2 linked regions of the Robertmurraya sp. FSL R5-0851 genome follow. The protein of the gene in region 1 interacts with the protein of each later gene in a pairwise test. Links are inferred from orthologs where the notes say so. Each region holds a gene or a part of one and is shown in the gene's direction. Other genes may lie near its edges.

Region 1 (7,378 bases):
GGAAGGAACCAACTATACAAATATGCCAATTGAATCTGCACCAGCAGAAGAAGCGTTAAAGAAAGAAAATGAGGCAAGCTTGCAAAATGTGGATGACATAAAAGAGGATGAATCGAAACCAAGCGCTCCACCTTCTTTAACGACAGGGGATAAAAAGGTGGCGTACATTTATTTCTCTCATACAAGAGAATCATATCTCCCATATTTAGAAGGGGTAACCAATGCCAATAGTGCACAACACTCTGAAATCAATGTGACAAAAATTGGCGATCGACTTCAAGAAAAACTAGAAGGTTATGGGGTTGGTACGATTTTAGATAAAACAGATGTCACGGATCGATTGCATGCAAATGGCTGGACATATGGTCGCTCATACGATGCATCAAGACAGATGGTTCAAGAGGCAATGGCTAGTAACTCAAATCTTTCGTATTTAATAGATATTCACCGTGATTCTAAAAGAAAAGAAGATACGACAAAAGTAATTAATGGTAAGTCCTATGCAAAGCTAGCTTTTGTTGTTGGAGCTGAACACCCAAATTATGAGAAGAACCTTAAGCTCGCAACAGAAATTCATTATAAGCTCGAGGAAAAATATCCTGGTATAAGCAGAGGAATTATCCAAAAAAGCGGAGCTAGTACAAATGGCCGTTTCAATCAGGACCTTTCTGGAAATGCTCTATTAATAGAATTTGGTGGAGTGGATAACAACTTTGACGAGCTTAATCTTTCAGCAGATGCATTTGCAGATGTATTTAGCGAGATTTTCTGGGAAGCAGAAAAGGTAAATTACCCAGTAACCGTTCCTTCTGAGGAGCAATAATGTAAATTTAGGTGATAGTTATGAAAATGTTTATGTTTAAAAGCATATTGCTAATGTCTCTCATGTTTCTATCCGTATTATTTGGAATGCAAATTGCAAACAATGGGATCGTAAACATGAAGGGATTTGATGATCCTAATTTTAAAGGTGCATTCACTATTAACGAACAAGAAGAAAATGTCCAAGTATCGGTTTTAGGAAATAATGTAGATAGTCACGATATTAATAAAAAAAGAGAACAGCTAGAAGAAATGGAAGCCTATAACTTCTTCTCAGACTTGGGCAAAACACTAGCAGACATTGTAACGGGTATAGTAGATATTACGATTGATCTGATTAGAAATAGCTAGAAATGCGGCAATCTCAGGATTGCTGTTTTTTCTTTATATGGCTAGCTCCCTCCGCTTTTCTCTATTGAATCTTATTTTACCTACTGCTATAATCAAAAATAGTGTATACGTGCGAAGTATAGTAGGAGTGAACCGAATGAACAGACAAGACAGACTAAATAGACAAGAAAAAATCAGGAATTTTTCTATTATTGCACATATTGACCATGGAAAATCCACATTAGCTGACCGTATCCTTGAAAAAACGAATGCGTTAACAGCTAGAGAAATGAAGGACCAGCTACTAGATTCAATGGACCTTGAAAGAGAACGTGGAATCACCATTAAATTAAACTCTGTGCAATTAAAATATCAAGCAAAGGATGGAGAGATTTACACTTTCCATTTAATCGATACACCTGGGCACGTCGACTTCACTTATGAAGTATCACGGAGCTTAGCAGCTTGTGAAGGAGCTGTTCTTGTGGTGGATGCGGCACAGGGAATTGAAGCTCAAACATTAGCAAATGTTTACTTAGCGCTTGATAATGACCTTGAAATTGTGCCTGTAATCAACAAAATTGACTTACCAAGTGCAGATCCAGAACGAGTACGTAATGAGATTGAAGAAGTAATTGGACTAGATGCATCTGAGGCGGTTTTAGCAAGTGCGAAAGCCGGAATTGGAATCGAAGACATACTAGAGCAAGTAGTAGAAAAAGTGCCAGCGCCAACTGGCGATCCAGATGCACCGTTAAAAGCGCTCATTTTTGACTCTCTCTATGATGCTTACCGTGGAGTAGTAGCTTATATTCGTGTTGTTGATGGAACGGTAAAAGTAGGCGACAAAATCCGCATGATGGCAACAGGAAAAGAATTCGAAGTAACAGAAGTGGGAGTATTTACACCAAAGTCGACTCCGTGTGCAGAACTAACTGTTGGTGATGTTGGATTCTTAACTGCAGCTATTAAAAACGTTGGGGATACACGAGTGGGGGATACGATTACTAGTGTGAAAAATGGAGCGACAGAAGCTCTTCCAGGTTACCGCCGTTTAAACCCAATGGTATATTGTGGTTTATATCCAATTGATAGTGCAAAGTTCAATGATTTACGAGAAGCATTAGAAAAGTTAGAACTAAATGATTCAGCACTTCAATTTGAGCCAGAAACTTCTCAGGCGCTCGGTTTTGGTTTCCGTTGTGGATTCCTAGGATTACTCCATATGGAAATTATTCAAGAGCGTATTGAAAGAGAGTTCAAAATTGACTTGATTACAACTGCACCAAGCGTTATTTATCATGTGATTATGACGGATGGTACGGAAATTAAAGTTGATAATCCTTCAAACATGCCAGATCCACAAAAAATTGCACGCGTTGAAGAGCCATACGTAAAAGCTACAATGATGGCTCCTAATGACTATGTTGGTGCGATTATGGAACTTTGTCAGGAAAAACGAGGAATCTTTATTGATATGCAATATATGGATGAGACTCGTGTAAACATTGTATATGAGATTCCGCTATCGGAAATTGTATATGATTTCTTTGATCAATTAAAGTCAAGTACAAAAGGCTATGCGTCATTTGATTACGAGTTAATTGGCTACAAAGAATCAAAACTTGTTAAGATGGATATTCTTCTTAATGCTGAAAAGGTTGATGCATTAAGCTTTATTGTTCATAAAGACTTCGCGTACGAACGTGGAAAGGTCATAGTTGAAAAGCTCAAGGAATTAATACCAAGACAACAGTTCGAGGTTCCTATTCAAGCAGCGGTTGGGCAAAAAATTGTGGCGCGTTCTACCATTAAAGCAATGCGTAAAAACGTATTAGCAAAATGTTATGGTGGAGATATCTCGCGTAAGCGAAAGCTACTTGAAAAGCAAAAAGAAGGTAAAAAGCGAATGAAGCAGGTAGGTTCCGTAGAGGTACCTCAAGAAGCATTCATGGCGGTCTTGAAAATGGATGACTCAAACTCAAAGAAGTAGATGATTTGATTTTAAAAGAAAGGTTAGATAAGCTTGATAAATCAAGTGATCTAACCTTTTTTGATTGCAAAAAAGTTATATTTTAAGGTTGTGTGAAAATGGTAAAAGCAGCATATATTCATATTCCGTTCTGTGAGCATATTTGTCACTATTGTGATTTTAATAAGGTTTTCTTAAAAGGTCAGCCTGTCGATGAATACCTAGACGCGCTTGAAGAGGAAATTCGATTAACACTAGAAAAGCACCCTGCAGAACCGCTACATTCCATATTTGTAGGAGGTGGGACTCCAACTTCATTAAGTGAAAAACAATTACAACGATTATTGTTTTCTATTAAGAAATATCTTCCATTAGAGCAGGATGCGGAGTTTACATTTGAAGCCAATCCTGGGGACTTGTCCGATGAAAAGTTCCGTGTGCTTTTTGGGGGTGGAGTCAATCGATTAAGCTTTGGTGTGCAAACCTTTGATAATCAGTTGCTAAAGGCAATCGGGAGAACACATAGAGCCAAGGATGTGTTAACCTCAATTGAAAAGGCAAAGAAAGTCGGTTTCGAAAATATTAGTGTAGATTTAATCTATAGCTTACCGAATCAAACGCTTGAGGGTTTTAAAGAAACATTACAAACCGCACTCTCCCTTGATATTCAACACTACTCTGGCTACTCCCTCATTATTGAACCCAAAACGGTGTTCTATAACCAAATGAGAAAAGGGAAGCTACCTGTTCCAGGAGAAGATGCTGAAGCAGAAATGTATTCGTTACTGATGGAGCAAATGCAGCTGGCGGGATTTCAGCAATACGAAATTTCCAACTTCGCAATTCCAGGGTATGAAAGCAAACATAATCTAACATATTGGAATAACGAGGAATACTATGGGTTTGGTGCTGGTTCTCATAGTTATGTGGCTGGAGAGAGGATTGCAAACCATGGTCCTTTAAAAAAATATATGGATCCCATCTGGAATGGCACCCTACCCTCTCATAATATTCACAAAGTGGAGAACAATGAAAAGTGGGAGGAAGAAATGTTTCTCGGTTTAAGGAAGATTGAGGGAATTAGCGTTGACCATTTCATTCAAAAATTTGGCGTAGATCCGCTATCCTTATTTAAGGAGGAGATAGATTCCTTACAAAGTCGTGATCTAATTATATTACAGGATGACAAAATTGCCTTAACAAAAAAAGGGCGGTTTTTAGGAAATGAAGTGTTTCAATCATTTATCGGCGTGATCTAAATGTTGACATATAGCCCCAACATTTGATAATTTATTATTAGATTTAGCACTCGTTAGAAGAGAGTGCTAACAGAGGTGATGAAACATGTTAACAGATCGTCAGTTATTAATTTTTCAGGTGATTGTTGATGATTTCATTCGTTCTGCTCAGCCTATAGGATCTAGAAGTTTGTCGAAAAAAGAGGATATTAGTTTCAGTTCTGCAACGATCCGTAATGATATGGCTGATTTAGAGGAGTTAGGCTTTCTTGAGAAGACTCATACTTCTTCAGGAAGAATTCCGTCCGAGAAAGGCTATCGTTTTTATGTAGATCATCTTCTTGCCCCAAAGAAGCTTGATCAGCATGATATGCAATCGGTTAAATCAATTTTTGCTGAAAGGCTTTATGAACTTGAAAAAATCGTACAAAAATCTGCAAAAATATTATCTGAGCTGACCAATTATACTTCTATAGTTCTTGGGCCAGCTGTCAGAGAGAATAAGCTAAAAAAGATTCAAATTGTTCCACTTAATAAGGAAACAGCTATTGCAATCATTGTGACTGATAAAGGACATGTAGACAATCGAATGTTTCATCTTCCTGTGGGATTAGATGCAAGCGATATTGAGAAAATGGTCAACATCCTTAATGAGCGTTTAACAGGTGTGCCGCTTGAAGATTTAAATGAGAAGATCTACAAAGAGGTTGCTACTTTACTCAGACAGCATATCCGTAATTATGATTCAATGCTTCATGCATTCGCTGATACGTTAAAAATTCCATCCAATGAAAAGGTGTTTTTTGGAGGAAGAACCAACATTCTTAGTCAACCGGAATTTCATGATATCGAAAAGGTAAAAAGCCTTTTAAACATGATTGAACATGAAAAAAGTATGTATGATTTGATTCGGAAAAATCCGACTGGAATTCACGTGAAAATTGGGAAAGAAAACAACAATTCAGCAATGGAAAATTGTAGTTTAATTACAGCTACGTATTCTGTAGGTGAGGAACAGCTTGGGACAATTGCTATTTTAGGACCTACTAGAATGGAATACTCTCGAGTGATCAGCTTATTACAAATGATTAGTCAAGATTTAACTTCTGTATTAACAAAACTGTATCAAAATAAATAACGGTGGTGATGATGTTAAGGGTTGTTACCTTAATATCGCCCACTACTTATATATAAGGAAGGACCATTTTAAGGGAGGTGAGTAATTTGACAAAAGAGAAAAGTACATTAAATGAAGAATTACAATCTTCTACTGAAACAGAAGCAAGCTCAGAAGGCATTGAAGAAGTTTTTGCTGAAGCTGAAGCGGTAACTGAGGAAAATGTTGAAACTAATCCTGAGGACTCTCGTATTCAAGAGTTGGAAATAAAACTTCAAGACGCTGAAAATCGTTACTTACGCTTGCAAGCTGATTTTGATAACTCTCGTCGTCGGGCCAGAATTGACCTTGAAGCGGCGCAAAAATATAGAGCTCAAAGTTTGATTACGAATTTATTACCAGCTCTAGATAATTTTGAAAGAGCACTTCAGGTTGAACCTGAAAATGAACAAACCAAATCGTTGCTACAGGGGATGGATATGGTTTATCGCAGTCTGACTGAAGCATTAAAAGGGGAAGGCCTTGAGGCGATTGAAGCTGTAGGTCATCCATTTGACCCGCATATGCATCAAGCGGTTATGCAAGTAGAGGATTCTAACTTTGAATCAAATGTGGTTGTAGAGGAATTTCAAAAGGGGTACAAGTTAAAGGATAAAGTCATCCGACCATCCATGGTTAAGGTGAATCAGTAATCCCTACATAATAGAATTTTGGGAGGTTATTTTTATGAGTAAAATCATTGGTATTGACTTAGGGACAACAAACTCATGTGTGTCTGTACTTGAAGGTGGAGAGCCAAAGGTCATTCCGAATGCAGAAGGAAACCGCACAACACCATCTGTTGTTGCTTTTAAAAATGGTGAGCGTCAAGTTGGGGAAGTAGCGAAGCGTCAAGCAATTACAAATCCAAATACAATCATGTCCATCAAGCGTCATATGGGTACTAGCCATAAAGAAGCGATTGAAGGAAAGGATTATACACCACAAGAAGTGTCTGCAATTATTCTTCAACATCTTAAAGCGTACGCAGAAGACTATCTTGGAGAGCCTGTTACAAAGGCTGTAATTACCGTTCCAGCTTATTTTAATGATGCTGAGCGTCAAGCGACAAAAGATGCTGGGAAAATTGCAGGTCTAGAAGTAGAGCGTATTATCAACGAGCCAACTGCGGCGGCACTTGCTTATGGTTTAGACAAAATGGACGACGATCAAACGATTCTTGTTTACGACCTTGGGGGCGGAACATTTGACGTGTCTATTTTGGAATTAGGCGATGGTGTTTTTGAAGTTAAGTCAACAGCAGGTGATAATCGTCTTGGTGGAGATGACTTTGACCAAGTGATTATCGATTATCTTGTTGAACAATTCAAAAAGGAAAATGGCATTGATCTTTCTAAAGATAAAATGGCCCTTCAACGCTTAAAGGATGCGGCTGAAAAGGCGAAAAAGGACCTTTCTGGTGTGACGACAACGCAAATTTCTCTTCCGTTTATTACAGCTGGCGAAGCTGGTCCACTTCACTTGGAAGTGACATTATCTAGAGCGAAATTTGAAGAGTTATCTGCAAACCTTGTAGAAAGAACAATGGGCCCGACTCGTCAAGCTTTAAGAGATGCTGGTTTAACACCTGCAGAACTTGATAAAGTTATTCTAGTTGGTGGATCCACTCGTATTCCTGCGGTACAAGAAGCGATTAAGCGTGAAACAGGAAAAGAGCCACATAAAGGCGTGAATCCAGATGAAGTAGTTGCAATGGGTGCGGCTATTCAAGGTGGAGTAATCTCTGGTGACGTAAAAGATGTTGTTCTTCTTGACGTAACACCATTATCACTTGGTATTGAAACAATGGGTGGCGTATTTACGAAGTTAATTGATCGCAATACGACGATTCCAACTTCA
Region 2 (3,744 bases), on another replicon or contig:
TTGATGATCTCATGTTCATGGCAATGGATCAGCAGGACGCAAATATGTTCTTTCATCTCGTTAACGATCTATACAACCAATCGTCAATCATACTTACTTCGAACAAGGCACCAAAGGAATGGGGAGAATTATTGGGTGATCAAGCTATCACCACAGCCATTTTAGACAGAATCCTACATCGTGTGGAAATCATTCATTTAAATGATGATAGCTATCGAATGAAACATCGTTCTACCATATTTTGGGAAAACAGTGTTTCAAAATAATGAGCAAAAACTGTTACATTCTACTTGACGGTCACACCCCTCCAAGTATTATAGAAAAAGAGCATTTAGAATTAATCGATTTTTTAAAATACCAAGCAATAAGAAAGAAATATATAATTGAAAACATTAAATTAAGCGGGGAAAATATTAATTTGGAAGAAATCTTTACCGAATTAAAACAATTAGACAATAAGGGATTTAATATTATAATTTTATTTAAATCAATGATTTTAAATTTGTTTAATAGCTTAGAGAGGTGACATTCTAAAAAATGACCTTAAGTCCTAATCTACAAAATTTTTATGGTAAAGAAAATGATAGGTTACTTAAATCCTGTAATTCTGTTTAGTTATTTTGGTTATTTCGATTGTCTTTTCTCATCTTTGTAAGCCCCTTTTTCTAAAGAATTAGGCTGTAAATACCATTGATTCTAAGGCTGCTTCACCATCTTCGAACCATGACCAGATAAGAAAAATTGAACTGCATACTGCTTTTTCTATAGGAGCCAATCCATTGTGTTCATGTTATTAAATGTATTTTACTTATCTTTAAAGAAGAACCATTTTGGGTCTTCTCAAAAGCATCAAGATAACATCTTTCCACCCAGTATGCAATTACTTCGGTACTAGTTTTGAAAATAAATTTACATTCCATAAATGCCACTGCTTCTAAACAAAGTTATTTAGCATGCGCAAATATCGCATAGAATGAAATAGTATTAATTTTATTGGGAAGATATTGATTAACTATTAGGTGTTTTAAATAATCCTAGAGTTTATATGAAACTTTAAAAACTTTTTGAAATGTATTTTTTATCCAAGAATGGATAAATCTATTTTTCATCTTTAACTGTATCTAGATTCTCCGTATGATATACAATAATAAAGCCCCAACTCATATATGAGAGGGGCTTGAGTTATTTCTGTTCTTTGAAATCTTTTCTTCCACCTCTTTTTAATCATTTCGTTTTTCACCTCTATTTTTGTATTCCCTTATTTTAATAGTATTAGTGTTTTTATTATTTAATAAAACATAAGCGAGTGTTACATAAATTTCCAGTGGTCAAAGAAGTCTTTTTTTTGATAACTGAGTAAGGAATAGGTTAATAACACCAATACTTTCTGCAAAATCAGCAACGAAAGCATAACTCTTTTGTTTCTATTTAATAAGTTAGTTCAACATAATCTTCAATAAAAGTCCTGAATTTTCAATATCTTTTTACATTTAAAGTTTAATAATAGTTGCACATAATGGAGTAGGAGCATATAATTTGGTCGAAGGAAACATTTTTATGTTGGACAAAAAAGATAGTAGTTACGCAAAAGAGAGGTGCATCAAGGTGAAATCTAATACAGTGAAACAGCAGGTATTGGCAAAGACAGCTCAAGATGCTTTAAGTGGCAGGACTCATGGATTCAGAAGGTTATTACCGTTTCTAGGACCTGCATTTATAGCAGCAGTAGCCTATATTGACCCAGGTAATTTTGCAACAAATATTGCTTCGGGATCCCAATATGGATACATGTTGCTTTGGGTCGTGTTATTCTCAAACCTAATGGCCGTGTTGATTCAATCCATGTCTGCGAAACTCGGTATTGCAACAGGTAAGAACTTACCCGAAGTAGCTAGAGAACAATTTCCGAAGCCCGTGTCCTTTGGACTCTGGATACAAGGCGAGCTAGTCGTAATGGCAACGGATCTTGCAGAATTTATAGGTGCTGCGCTTGGATTATATTTGCTGTTTGGAATTCCTCTCCTTCCATCAGCGATAATAGCGGCAATTGGTTCTTTTGCAATCCTTGAACTACAAAGAAGAGGTGTAAGATCTTTAGAGGCGGGTATTGCGGGGCTTGTTTTTATTGTTGTTATTGCTTTTGGAATTCAGGTATTTTATGCAAAGCCAGAAATCGGCCCTTTTTTGACTGGATTATTTATTCCAAAATTTGAAGACGTAAACAGCGTCCTACTTGCTGCTGGAATTCTCGGAGCAACAGTTATGCCACATGCTATTTATTTACACTCGGCACTTACGCAACGACGGGTTATTGGTAGAAATGAAGAGGAGCGTAAAATGATTTTCCGTTTCGAGTTTATTGATATTATAATTGCAATGGTAATTGCAGGGGCTATCAATGCAAGCATGTTAATAATAGCTGCATCTATGTTCTTTGAAAATGGATTAATTGTTCAGGATTTAGAAGTAGCTTTTGAACAGCTGGGGATCTTAATTGGTCCTTTTGCAGCTATTTTGTTCGGTATCGGTTTGCTTACAGCAGGTTTATCAAGTTCCACGGTTGGTACCATGTCTGGTGATGTTATTATGCAAGGGTTTATAAGGAGAAGAATTCCATTATACTTAAGACGCCTAATAACCGTTACACTCCCACTTATCATCATTGCAATGGGAATTAATCCAACAAAAGCGCTTGTAATGAGTCAGGTTATTCTATCATTTGGAATTGCATTTGCGTTGGTTCCATTAGTTCTATTTACAAGCAATCATAAACTAATGGGTGGTTTAGTTAATAAAAAGATTACGACAATTACAGCATGGGTCTTGTCTTTTGTTATCATTGCACTAAATATATTTCTCCTTTACCAATCTTTCTTTCGATAATAAAGAATAAACAGACAGCACCCCATAAAGTTAATGTTCCCCCAATATTGGGCAAACATTGACTTTATGGGGTGTCTTTATATGCAAAAATATGCTCGAATATGAATTTTAAAATTAACAACGGACATTAGCCATTTAACTTATCCATAAAGATTATACCTACCTGACCAATAGCAAACTGATATTCTCGTTAGAAGAAAATTACTGCTAACCAAATGATACATACAGGACGAACACCGAGTAAAAAATAAAAAGTTACAAAAAATAAACTCATCCTGATGAAAAAGGAGTTGAGTAAAATGTCAGATACGAATCAAATGCCTCGAGAAGAAGGAATAGATCATAGCTTAAGTCTTATTAGAGAAGGTTACTTGTACATTTCAAACAGGTGTCAAAGTTTCAATTCTAATATTTTTGAGACCAGATTGCTTGGGAAAAAAGCAATCTGTATGGTAGGAAAAGATGCTGCGCAAGTTTTTTATGACAATGAAAAATTCATGAGGGAAGATGCTGCACCCAACCGTGTAGTGCTAACGTTGTTTGGAAAGAATGGTGTTCAGGCTTTAGATGGAAAGTCCCATCAACATCGCAAGGAAATGTTTATGTCTATCATGTCTCCTGAAGGACTTAATAAACTCAAAGATATAACAAAGCACCAGTGGGAGAAAACACTAGATAAATGGGAACAGATGGATAAGGTTATTCTTTACGAAGAAGCGAAGGGAATTATGTACAGAGTCGCCTGCCAATGGGCTGGTGTCCCGATTCAAGAAGACGAAGTAAACAGATGGACAAGAGACTTGGGGGCGATGTTTGAGTCGGCAGCTGAAGTTGGTCCAGCTCACTGGCTAGGGAGAAATG

The links.
Region 2: the proteins of grpE (region 1) and MKX65_RS25715 interact in binary tests that used the Escherichia coli proteins (3 or more experiments, as listed by UniProt). The link is inferred for Robertmurraya sp. FSL R5-0851 from one-to-one orthologs.

Annotation. Positions count from the first base shown.
Region 1 is NZ_JBBOOE010000001.1:3,276,787-3,284,164, reverse strand. What follows is about bases 4,557-7,378. They hold grpE (nucleotide exchange factor GrpE), read left to right. Parts: upstream 4,557-5,586; coding sequence 5,587-6,171; downstream 6,172-7,378. Other genes in these bases: dnaK (molecular chaperone DnaK), read left to right, coding at 6,206-7,378; hrcA (heat-inducible transcriptional repressor HrcA), read left to right, coding at 4,557-5,500. Also shown: spoIIP (stage II sporulation protein P), read left to right, coding at 1-823; MKX65_RS16950 (DUF3679 domain-containing protein), read left to right, coding at 844-1,173; lepA (translation elongation factor 4), read left to right, coding at 1,310-3,145; radical SAM family heme chaperone HemW, read left to right, coding at 3,244-4,383; more of hrcA, read left to right, coding at 4,469-4,556. UniProt on the Escherichia coli protein: Participates actively in the response to hyperosmotic and heat shock by preventing the aggregation of stress-denatured proteins, in association with DnaK and GrpE. It is the nucleotide exchange factor for DnaK and may function as a thermosensor.
Region 2 is NZ_JBBOOE010000002.1:296,841-300,584, reverse strand. What follows is about bases 951-3,744. They hold MKX65_RS25715 (Nramp family divalent metal transporter), read left to right. Parts: upstream 951-1,605; coding sequence 1,606-2,883; downstream 2,884-3,744. Other genes in these bases: MKX65_RS25710 (cytochrome P450), read left to right, coding at 3,183-3,744. In the rest of the region: MKX65_RS25720 (hypothetical protein), read left to right, coding at 266-526. UniProt on the Escherichia coli protein: H(+)-stimulated, divalent metal cation uptake system. Involved in manganese and iron uptake. Can also transport cadmium, cobalt, zinc and to a lesser extent nickel and copper. Involved in response to reactive oxygen.